Linked DNA regions of Skermanella rosea. The protein of the gene in region 1 interacts with the protein of each later gene in a pairwise test. Links are inferred from orthologs where the notes say so. Each region holds a gene or a part of one and is shown in the gene's direction. Other genes may lie near its edges.

Evidence for each region.
Region 2: the proteins of ybgC (region 1) and JL101_RS07400 interact in binary tests that used the Escherichia coli proteins (3 or more experiments, as listed by UniProt). The link is inferred for Skermanella rosea from one-to-one orthologs.
Region 3: the proteins of ybgC (region 1) and secA interact in binary tests that used the Escherichia coli proteins (3 or more experiments, as listed by UniProt). The link is inferred for Skermanella rosea from one-to-one orthologs.

The regions. Positions count from the first base shown.
Region 1 is NZ_CP086111.1:1,927,233-1,930,383, forward strand. What follows is about bases 108-3,106. They hold ybgC (tol-pal system-associated acyl-CoA thioesterase), read left to right. Parts: upstream 108-1,368; coding sequence 1,369-1,845; downstream 1,846-3,106. Other genes in these bases: ruvA (Holliday junction branch migration protein RuvA), read left to right, coding at 108-306; ruvB (Holliday junction branch migration DNA helicase RuvB), read left to right, coding at 306-1,376; tolQ (protein TolQ), read left to right, coding at 1,863-2,582; JL101_RS08895 (ExbD/TolR family protein), read left to right, coding at 2,586-3,038; JL101_RS08900 (hypothetical protein), read left to right, coding at 3,042-3,106. In the rest of the region: more of ruvA, read left to right, coding at 1-107; more of JL101_RS08900, read left to right, coding at 3,107-3,151.
Region 2 is NZ_CP086111.1:1,593,882-1,596,931, forward strand. What follows is about bases 1-2,898. They hold JL101_RS07400 (acyl carrier protein), read left to right. Parts: upstream 1-1,278; coding sequence 1,279-1,518; downstream 1,519-2,898. Other genes in these bases: fabD (ACP S-malonyltransferase), read left to right, coding at 1-309; fabG (3-oxoacyl-[acyl-carrier-protein] reductase), read left to right, coding at 363-1,100; fabF (beta-ketoacyl-ACP synthase II), read left to right, coding at 1,641-2,898. Outside these bases: more of fabF, read left to right, coding at 2,899-2,906; endolytic transglycosylase MltG, read left to right, coding at 2,914-3,050. UniProt on the Escherichia coli protein: Carrier of the growing fatty acid chain in fatty acid biosynthesis.
Region 3 is NZ_CP086111.1:674,688-678,106, reverse strand. The notes cover bases 132-3,398. They hold secA (preprotein translocase subunit SecA), read left to right. Parts: upstream 132-483; coding sequence 484-3,198; downstream 3,199-3,398. Other genes in these bases: JL101_RS03150 (hypothetical protein), read left to right, coding at 3,383-3,398; JL101_RS03160 (hypothetical protein), read right to left, coding at 132-153. Also shown: more of JL101_RS03160, read right to left, coding at 1-131; more of JL101_RS03150, read left to right, coding at 3,399-3,419. UniProt on the Escherichia coli protein: Required for protein export, interacts with the SecYEG preprotein conducting channel.

The DNA.
Region 1 (3,151 bases):
GCGGCGCAGGACCGCACCGCGCTGGCCCAGGCCGACGGCGTCGGCCCCAAGCTGGCCAACCGCCTGATCAGCGAGCTGAAGGACAAGGTCGCCGACCTGCAGTTCGGCGGCGGCCCGGCGACGGCCGCGTCCGGCGGCGCGCCGGCCGGGGCGGGGGTCACCGGCGACGCGGTATCGGCGCTGGTCAATCTCGGCTACCGGCGGGCCGAGGCCTTCGCGGCGGTCGCCCAGGCCGCCCAGAAGGCCGGCCCCGACGCCAAGGTGGAACAGTTGATCATGATGGGACTGAAGGAGCTTAGCGCGTGATGGCGGCAGCCGAGCAGGATCGCATGGTGCAGCCCGAGCCGATGCGGGGCGAGGTCGCGGGGGAGCAGGCGGAAAGCACGATCCGGCCCTTGTCCCTGTCGGAGTTCGTCGGGCAGCGGCAGGTGCGCGAGAACCTGGCGATCTTCATCCAGGCGGCGCGCGGCAGGAGCGAGGCGCTGGACCATGTCCTGTTCTTCGGGCCGCCGGGCCTGGGCAAGACCACGCTGGCCCAGATCGTCAGCCGGGAGCTGGGCGTGGGCTTCCGCTCCACGTCGGGGCCGGTGATCGCCCGGGCGGGCGACCTGGCGGCCCTGCTGACCAACCTGCAGCCGCACGACGTGCTGTTCATCGACGAGATCCACCGGCTGTCCCCGGCGGTCGAGGAGATCCTCTACCCGGCGATGGAGGATTTCCAGCTCGACCTGATCATCGGCGAGGGGCCGGCGGCGCGCTCGATCAAGATCGACCTGCCGCCCTTCACGCTGATCGGCGCCACGACCCGGTCCGGCCTGATCACCCGGCCGCTGCGCGAGCGCTTCGGCATCCCGCTGCGGCTGCAGTTCTACGAGCCGGACGAGCTGGAGCTGATCGTCAGCCGGGCCGCCCGCGTGCTCGGGCTGGAGCTGACCCCGGACGGCGCCGCCGAGATCGCGCTGCGGTCCCGCGGCACGCCCCGCGTCGCCGGACGCCTGCTGCGCCGGGTGCGGGACTTCGCGGCCGTCGCGGGCGGCTCCGCGGTCGACGCCGCGGCGGCCGACGCGGCGCTGAACCGGCTGGAAGTGGACCGGCTGGGGCTGGACGGCATGGACCGGCGTTATCTCGGCTGCATCGCCGGCAATTACGCCGGCGGGCCGGTCGGGGTGGAGACCTTGGCCGCCGCCCTGGGCGAGCAGCGCGACGTGCTGGAGGAGGTGGTCGAGCCCTACCTGATCCAGCAGGGCATGCTCCAGCGGACGCCGCGCGGACGCATGCTGACCGACGGCGGCTTCCGCTACCTGGGCCTCAGCGTCCCGCAGATCCCGGCGCGCCAGCTCGACCTGCTGGTGCCGGAGGGGGATACCGATGAGTGAAATCTTCGGCGGCGGCATGGACGGTGCGGTACATCGGCTGCCGGTCCGCGTCTATTACGAGGACACGGACGCCGGGGGCCTCGTGTTCCACGCCAACTACCTGCGCTACGCCGAGCGCGGGCGCACCGAGATGCTGAGGGCGCTGGGAAGCCGTCATGCCGAGATCGCGGGCGACACGGGTGTGGCCTTTGCGGTACGCAGGTGCGAGATCGACTTCCGGGCCCCGGCGCGGCTCGACGACCTGCTTGAAGTCGAAACGCGAATCATCGATATCCGCGGCGCCTCCATGGAGTTCGAGCAGACCGTCCTCATGGCTGGCGTGCCGGGGCGCCGGGTCCTCGTTCGTATTTTGTTAACCGTGTTCTGCATCAATCCGCTGGGCCGGCCCGTGCGGTTGCCGGAGCCGGTCCGGGCCACCCTGGACGCGCTACGGACCCGCGGCGAAACCGATCAAGGCCCAAACAGCTAAAGGCGAGACCGACTACCATGGATCCTTCTGTCATCACTTCCGGCGCGGCGGCGGCGTCTCACGACCTCTCCGTCTGGGGGCTGTTCATGGCCGCCGACGTGGTGGTCAAAGCCGTCATGCTCATGCTGTTCGCCGCGTCGGTCTGGTGCTGGGCGATCATCTTCGAGAAGATCGTCAAGCTGCGCCGGCTCAACGCGCAGGCCGCCGACTTCGAGGAGAGCTTCTGGTCGGGCGGATCGCTCGAGAAGCTTTACGAGGACGTGGGCAAGCAGCCCGGCGACCCGATGGCCGCGACCTTCGCCGCCGGCATGCGCGAGTGGCGCCACGCCAGCGAGCGCTCCCTGAATGCCTCGGGCATCAAGGCCGGGCTGCAGCAGCGGGTCGAGCGCGTGATGTCCGTGACGATCGGCCGCGAGATGGCGCGGGCCGAGCGCTACATGTCGTTCCTGGCGACCGTCGGCTCCACGGCGCCCTTCATCGGGCTGTTCGGCACGGTCTGGGGCATCATGAACAGCTTCACCTCGATCGCCGCCTCCAACAACACCAGCTTGGCCGTCGTGGCGCCGGGCATCGCCGAGGCGCTGTTCGCCACGGCCCTCGGCCTCGTCGCCGCCATTCCCGCGGTGGTCGCCTACAACAAATTTTCGACAGATTTGGGGCGCTACGCTGAACGCCTGGAGGCGTTCTCCAGCGAGTTCAGCTCCATCCTCTCGCGCTATCTGGAAGAACGGGCCTGATCCATGGGAGCCCAGCTCGCCGGGAAATCCGAGGGCCGCGGCCGACGCCGCGCCTACAAGCAGCTCGCCGAGATCAACGTGACGCCGTTCGTCGACGTCATGCTCGTGCTGCTGATCGTCTTCATGGTCTCGGCGCCGCTCATGACGGTCGGGGTGCCGGTCGACCTGCCCAAGACGGCGGCGCCGGCCCTGCCGACCGACAGCAAGCCGCTGTTCATCACGGTGGACACGCAGAACCGCATCTTCGTCCAGGAGACCGCCGTGGAGCTGGACAACCTCGTCCCGCTGCTGCGCGCGATCACCGAGAACAATCCGGAAGCCCGCGTCCTGGTGCGCGGCGACAACAGGATCGCCTACGGCACCATGCTCCAGGTGATGGGCACGATCAGCGCAGGCGGCTTCACCAAGGTCGGGCTGGTCGCCGAGCTGCCGCAACCCAAAGCCGCGGCGCGCTAGATCATGCGCAATGGCATCATCTTCTCGGTGGTGGTCCACGTGGCGGTCATCGCGATCGCCGTGATGGGCCTGCCAATGATGCAGAAGCCTATCGAGATTCCGGAATCGATTCC
Region 2 (3,050 bases), 330 kb from region 1 along the record:
GAGGCCATGGCGGAGGCGCTCGCCAACGTCGAGCTGCGCGGCCCGGTGGTCCCGGTCGTCGCCAACGTCACGGCCGAGGCGGTGGTCGGCCCCGACCAGATCCGGCGCCTGCTGGTCGACCAGGTCACCGGCCTGGTGCGCTGGCGCGAGAGCGTCCTGTTCATGAAGGGGCAGGGGGTCGATACCCTGGTCGAACTGGGCTCCGGCAAGGTGCTGAGCGGCCTCGCCAAGCGGATCGATCGGGAAGTCTCCGGCCTGTCGATCCAGGGGCCGGCCGACATCGAGACCTTCATCAAGACCGTATCCTGAGTCGCTCAACTGCTGTCGCCGCTTCGTGCCGCACGTTAACTTCGAGGCCATCGATGTTCGATCTGACGGGTAAATCCGCGCTGGTGACCGGCGCTTCCGGTGGGATCGGGGCCGCCATCGCGCGGGCCCTGCATGCCCAGGGGGCATCCGTCGCCCTGTCCGGCACCAAGGTCGAGGCGCTGGAAGCGCTCGCGGCGGAACTGGGCGGGCGCGCCTTCGTGGTGCCGGCCAACCTCGGCGACACGGCTGCCACCGAGGCGCTGGTCAAGAACGCCGAGGCCGCCATGGGGCAGGTCGACATCCTGGTCAACAATGCGGGACTGACTCGCGACGGCCTCGCCATGCGGATGAAGGACGAGGACTGGCAGTTGGTGCTGGACGTCAACCTGACGGCAAGCTTCCGGCTGTCGCGCGCCGTCCTGCGCGGCATGATGAAGCGCCGCTGGGGCCGCATCATCGGGATCACCTCGATCGTCGGCGTCACCGGCAACCCGGGGCAGGCCAATTATGCGGCCAGCAAGGCCGGCATGATCGGCATGTCCAAGGCGCTGGCCGCCGAGGTCGCGTCGCGCAACATCACCGTCAACTGCGTGGCCCCGGGCTTCATCGCGACCGCGATGACCGACGTGCTGCCCGACGAGCAGAAGCAGAAGCTGACGGGCGCCGTTCCGGCCGGCCGGCTTGGCGATCCGGGCGACATCGCCGCCGGCGTCGTCTACCTGGCCAGCGAGCAGGCCGGCTACGTCACGGGGCAGACATTGCATATCAACGGCGGCATGGCCATGATCTAAGGGAACATGGCGGGGCCGCACCGGTTGCCAGCGAGGGACGCTGGTCAACCCCGTTCAAGTGTGTTATGTGACGGCACTTTTCATGGGGCCGACACTAACGGGTTGGGCCGATAATATCTGGTGTCCAGACGTCGGGGCTCACCCCAATCAAACGAAAGATTTGGGAAGGTTTGTAAAGATGAGTGACATCGCCGATCGCGTGAAGAAGATCGTCATCGAACACTTGGGCGTCGAAGAGTCCAAGGTCACCGAGAATGCCAGCTTCATCGACGATCTGGGCGCCGACAGCCTGGACACGGTCGAGCTGGTCATGGCGTTCGAAGAGGAGTTCGGGTGCGAGATCCCCGACGACGCCGCCGAAAAGATCCTGACCGTCAAGGACGCGATCGATTTCATCAAGGCGAACGCCGCGGCCTGAGCCCCGGTACCGAGTAGGGGCACGGCCAGGTCGGCGACCTGGCCGACCGAGGCCCTTGCCGTTCACCCCCCGGCCTTGCCAAGGCATCGGCTTTCCAAGCCACGAGCAGTTCAGGATTGATCATGAGACGTGTCGTCGTAACCGGTCTCGGGATGGTGTCGCCCCTCGGGGTCGGCGTTCAGAACAACTGGGAACGTCTCATCAAGGGCGAGTCCGGCCTGCGCGCCATCACGTCGTTCGACGTTTCCGACCTGCCGGCCAAGATCGCCGGGCAGGTGCCGCGCGGACCGACCGCCGAGGGTCTGTTCAACGCGGACGACCATGTGTCGTCCAAGGACCAGCGCAAGATGGACGAGTTCATCGTCCTGGCGATCGCCGCCGCCCGCGAAGCCGTCGCCGACAGCGGCTGGCAGCCGCAGACCGACGAGCAGCGCGAGGCCACCGGCGTCATGATCGGCTCCGGCATCGGCGGCCTGATCGGCATCTATGACGGGTCCATCACCCTTCACGAGAAGGGTCCGCGCCGGATCTCCCCCTTCTTCATCCCCGCCAGCCTGATCAATCTGGCCTCCGGCCACGTCTCGATCATGTACGGCTTCAAGGGCCCGAACCATTCGGCCGTCACGGCCTGCTCGACCGGCGCGCACGCCATCGGCGATGCCGCGCGTCTGATCATGTGGGAAGACGCCGACGTCATGCTGGCCGGCGGCACCGAGGCGGCGGTCAGCCGACTCGGGATCGCCGGCTTCGCGGCGGCCCGCGCGCTGTCGACCGGCTACAACGACCGCCCGACGGAAGCGTCGCGCCCTTACGACAAGGGCCGCGATGGCTTCGTGATGGGCGAGGGCGCCGGCGTCCTCGTGCTCGAGGAACTCGAGCACGCCAAGCGCCGCGGCGCCAAGATCTATGCGGAGGTGACCGGCTACGGCCTGTCGGGCGACGCCTACCACATCACGTCCCCGCCGGAGGACGGCAACGGCGGCTTCCGGTCGATGCGGAACGCCCTCAAGCGCGCCGGCATCGATCCGTCCGAAATCGATTACGTCAATGCCCACGGCACCTCCACGCCGCTCGGCGACGAGATCGAACTGGGCGCGGTCAAGCGGCTGTTCGGCCCTGCGATCGAGACGGTCTCGATGTCGTCCACCAAGTCGGCTATCGGCCACCTGTTGGGTGCCGCCGGCGCGGTCGAGGCGATCTTCTCGATCAAGGCGATCAACGACGGCGTGGTCCCGCCGACGCTGAACCTGGAAGACCCGTCCGGCAGCTGCCTCGGCGTCGACCTCGTGCCGAAGCAGGCCAAGGAGAAGCGGGTGAAGGCAGCCTTGTCGAACTCCTTCGGGTTCGGCGGCACCAACGCCTCCCTGGTCTTCAAGGAATACAAGTAGGTTCGCCATGCGTCTTGCCGTCCGGGTTGCGATCGGGGCGGTCGTCGTCATCGGCATGGTCGCCGGCGCGGCGCTGTGGGGGCTCCACCTCGTCAACCGCGCCGGTCCCCTCGAGGCCGACAGCGCCGTCGTGATCCCGCGCGG
Region 3 (3,419 bases), 1.3 Mb from region 1 along the record:
ATTGGACGGGGTCCGGGGAGCCGCGTCCGGGGCGGCGTCCCGGCGCGGCGGCGCTTCGGACTTCGCGGCGACCTGGGGCTGGGCCGGTCCGGGAACGGTGCGCTTGAGGCCCGCGGGCAGAGTCTGGGCCAGAACTTCCATCATGCCGACCATCGGCTGCCTCCTTCTAAGGGCCAATAACGACGGGGGGAGCGGCTGCCTGCGCCTACTGCGCGGTTGGAAAAGCCTCTCCGCGGGCTTATCTTTGTCCCATACGGCTTAACGATTGCTTAAGACGCTTGCCGCACCTGCCGAAGGCCGCGGGTGCCGCCGGGTGCATGGCTACAGGCGCAAGGGTGGTGCAGCCGCAGGCTTGTTGACAGGCATTGCGCGCACTCTTATGTCAAGGCCGTGCCATGCCCGGGCCGATGCCGAGCGGGCGCCCTGGATCGTGCGCCAGCCGTTTCTTGCTCATACCGTTCTTTGCTCTAACCCGAGGTCTCAATGTTCGGTGCTATTGCCCGTAAACTTTTCGGCACCGCGAATGATCGCACCGTGAAGGCGCTGCTGCGGCAGGTCGAGGTCATCAACGCCCTGGAGCCGAAGGTAGCCGGCCTGTCGGACGACGAACTCCGGATGCGCACCGACTGGCTGCGCGAGCGCCTCGAAAAGGGCGAGACGCTGGACGACATCCTGCCCGACGCCTTCGCCACCGTGCGCGAGGCGGCCAAGCGCGTCCTGGGGCAGCGCCACTTCGACGTCCAGCTGATGGGCGGCATCGTCCTGCACCAGGGCAAGATCGCGGAGATGCGGACCGGCGAAGGCAAGACGCTGGTCGCCACGCTCCCGGTCTATCTCAACGCGATCGCCGGCAAGGGCGTCCACGTCGTCACCGTCAACGACTACCTGGCCAAGCGCGACAGCGGCTGGATGGGCAAGGTCTACGGCTTCCTGGGGCTTTCGGTCGGCTGCATCGTCCACGGGCTGGACGATTTCGAGCGCAAGATGGCCTATGCCGCCGACATCACCTACGGCACCAACAACGAGTTCGGCTTCGACTACCTGCGCGACAACATGAAGTTCCGGCTGGAGGACATGGTCCAGCGGCCGTTCAACTTCGCGATCGTCGACGAGGTCGACAGCATCCTGATCGACGAGGCGCGCACGCCGCTGATCATCTCCGGCCCCTCGACCGACAGCTCCGAACTCTATATCGCGGTCAACCGGGTGATCCCGCACCTGTCCGCCGAGGATTACGAGAAGGACGAGAAGGTCCGCGCCGTCAGCCTGACCGAGGCCGGCACCGAGAAGGTCGAGCAGATCCTGCGCGACATGGGCCTGCTGACGGAGGGCAACCTCTACGACATCCAGAACGTCAGCCTGGTCCACCACGCCAACCAGGCCCTGCGGGCGCACACCCTGTTCCAGCGGGACAAGGACTACATCGTCAAGGATGACAAGGTCATCATCATCGACGAGTTCACCGGCCGCATGATGGAGGGCCGGCGCTATTCCGAGGGCCTTCACCAGGCGCTGGAGGCCAAGGAGGGCGTGACGATCCAGCGCGAGAACCAGACGCTGGCCTCGATCACCTTCCAGAACTATTTCCGCCTCTATCCGCGCCTGTCCGGCATGACCGGCACCGCCATGACCGAGGCGAACGAGTTCGCCGAGATCTATGGCCTGGAAGTGGTCGAGATGCCGACCAACGTCGCGGTCCAGCGCAAGGATTTCGACGACGAGGTCTACCGCACCGGCCGCGAGAAGTTCGACGCCATCGCGATCCTGGTCGAGGAGTGCCGGGCGCGCAAACAGCCGATCCTGGTCGGCACCGTGTCGATCGAGAAGTCGGAAGTGCTGTCCGACCTGCTCAAGAAGAAGAACATCCCGCACGCGGTGCTGAACGCCCGCTACCACGAGCAGGAAGCGCAGATCATCGCCCAGGCCGGCCGGCCCGGCGCCGTGACGATCGCCACCAACATGGCGGGCCGCGGCACCGACATCCAGTTGGGCGGCAACTTGGAAATGCGCCTGGCGGTCGAGCTGGCCGACATCCAGGATCCGGCCGAGCGGGAGCGCCGCACGGCCGAGATCCAGGCCGAGATCGCGCGCGACAAGGAGATCGTGAAGGAGGCCGGCGGCCTGTTCGTGATCGGCACCGAGCGGCACGAGAGCCGGCGCATCGACAACCAGCTGCGCGGCCGGTCGGGCCGCCAGGGCGACCCCGGCGCCTCCAAGTTCTTCCTCAGCCTGGACGACGACCTGATGCGGATCTTCGGGTCCGAGCGCATGGACGGCATGCTCCAGCGCCTGGGCCTGAAGGAGGGCGAGGCGATCGTCCACAGCTGGATCAACAAGGCCCTGGAGAAGGCGCAGCAGAAGGTCGAGGCGCACAACTTCGAGATCCGCAAGAACCTGCTCAAGTACGACAACGTGATGAACGACCAGCGGAAGGTCGTCTACGAGCAGCGCCGCGAGATCATGGACGCGCCGGAGATCGGCGGCACCATCGAGGACATGCGCCACGAGGTGATCGAGGAGATGGTCAAGAAGGCCATCCCGGCGAATGCCTATGCCGAGCAGTGGAACATCGACGGCCTGCACGAGGAGATCCGCCGGGTCCTGAACCTGGACCTGCCGGTACATGACTGGGCCAAGGAAGAGGGCATCGCCGAGGCGGAGATCGAGGACCGGGTGCGCCGCGCCTCCGACGAGAAGATGGCGCAGAAGGCGGCCAATTACGGTCCCGAACTGATGCGGGCGGCCGAGAAGAGCCTGCTGCTCCAGCTGCTCGACCAAGCCTGGAAGGAGCATCTGCTGCACCTGGACCATCTGCGCCAGGGCATCAACCTGCGCGCCTACGCCCAGCGCGACCCGCTGAACGAATACAAGCGCGAAGCCTTCGAACTGTTCGAGGGGATGCTGTCGCACCTGCGCGAGACGGTCACCACCGTGCTGTCCTATGTCGAGATGCGGGTGAACCACCCCGAGGACATGGAGCCGCCGCCGTTCGAGGGCGTCGAGTCACGCCAGGACCCGGCGCTTGCCGCCGCCGACGCCGTTCCGGCCGACGCGGCCCTGCCGGACGGGATGGTACGGCGCGTGGCCCCCGCGTCGGTCGGCTCCGAAGCCGAGATCGACCCGCGTACGCCGCGCAACGCCCTGTGCCCCTGCGGGTCCGGCAAGAAGTACAAGCACTGCCACGGGCGGGTCGCCTGAACAGCCGGATATGCCCGGGGCACCTCGAACGGGGAGCCCCGGGGGTCTGGACATACAGTCTAAAATGTAACTGAAGCCCCCTGCGACGATTTTCCAAAAACTTGACATGGATCAACGTCGCACCGGTCTGTGCGCCGCACAATCTCCGCCATAGGTCATATGCACTCAAGCGGAGGTCAGGTTCATGCGCGCGTTCTTCCCGTGTGTTTCCGGAGTTTCCC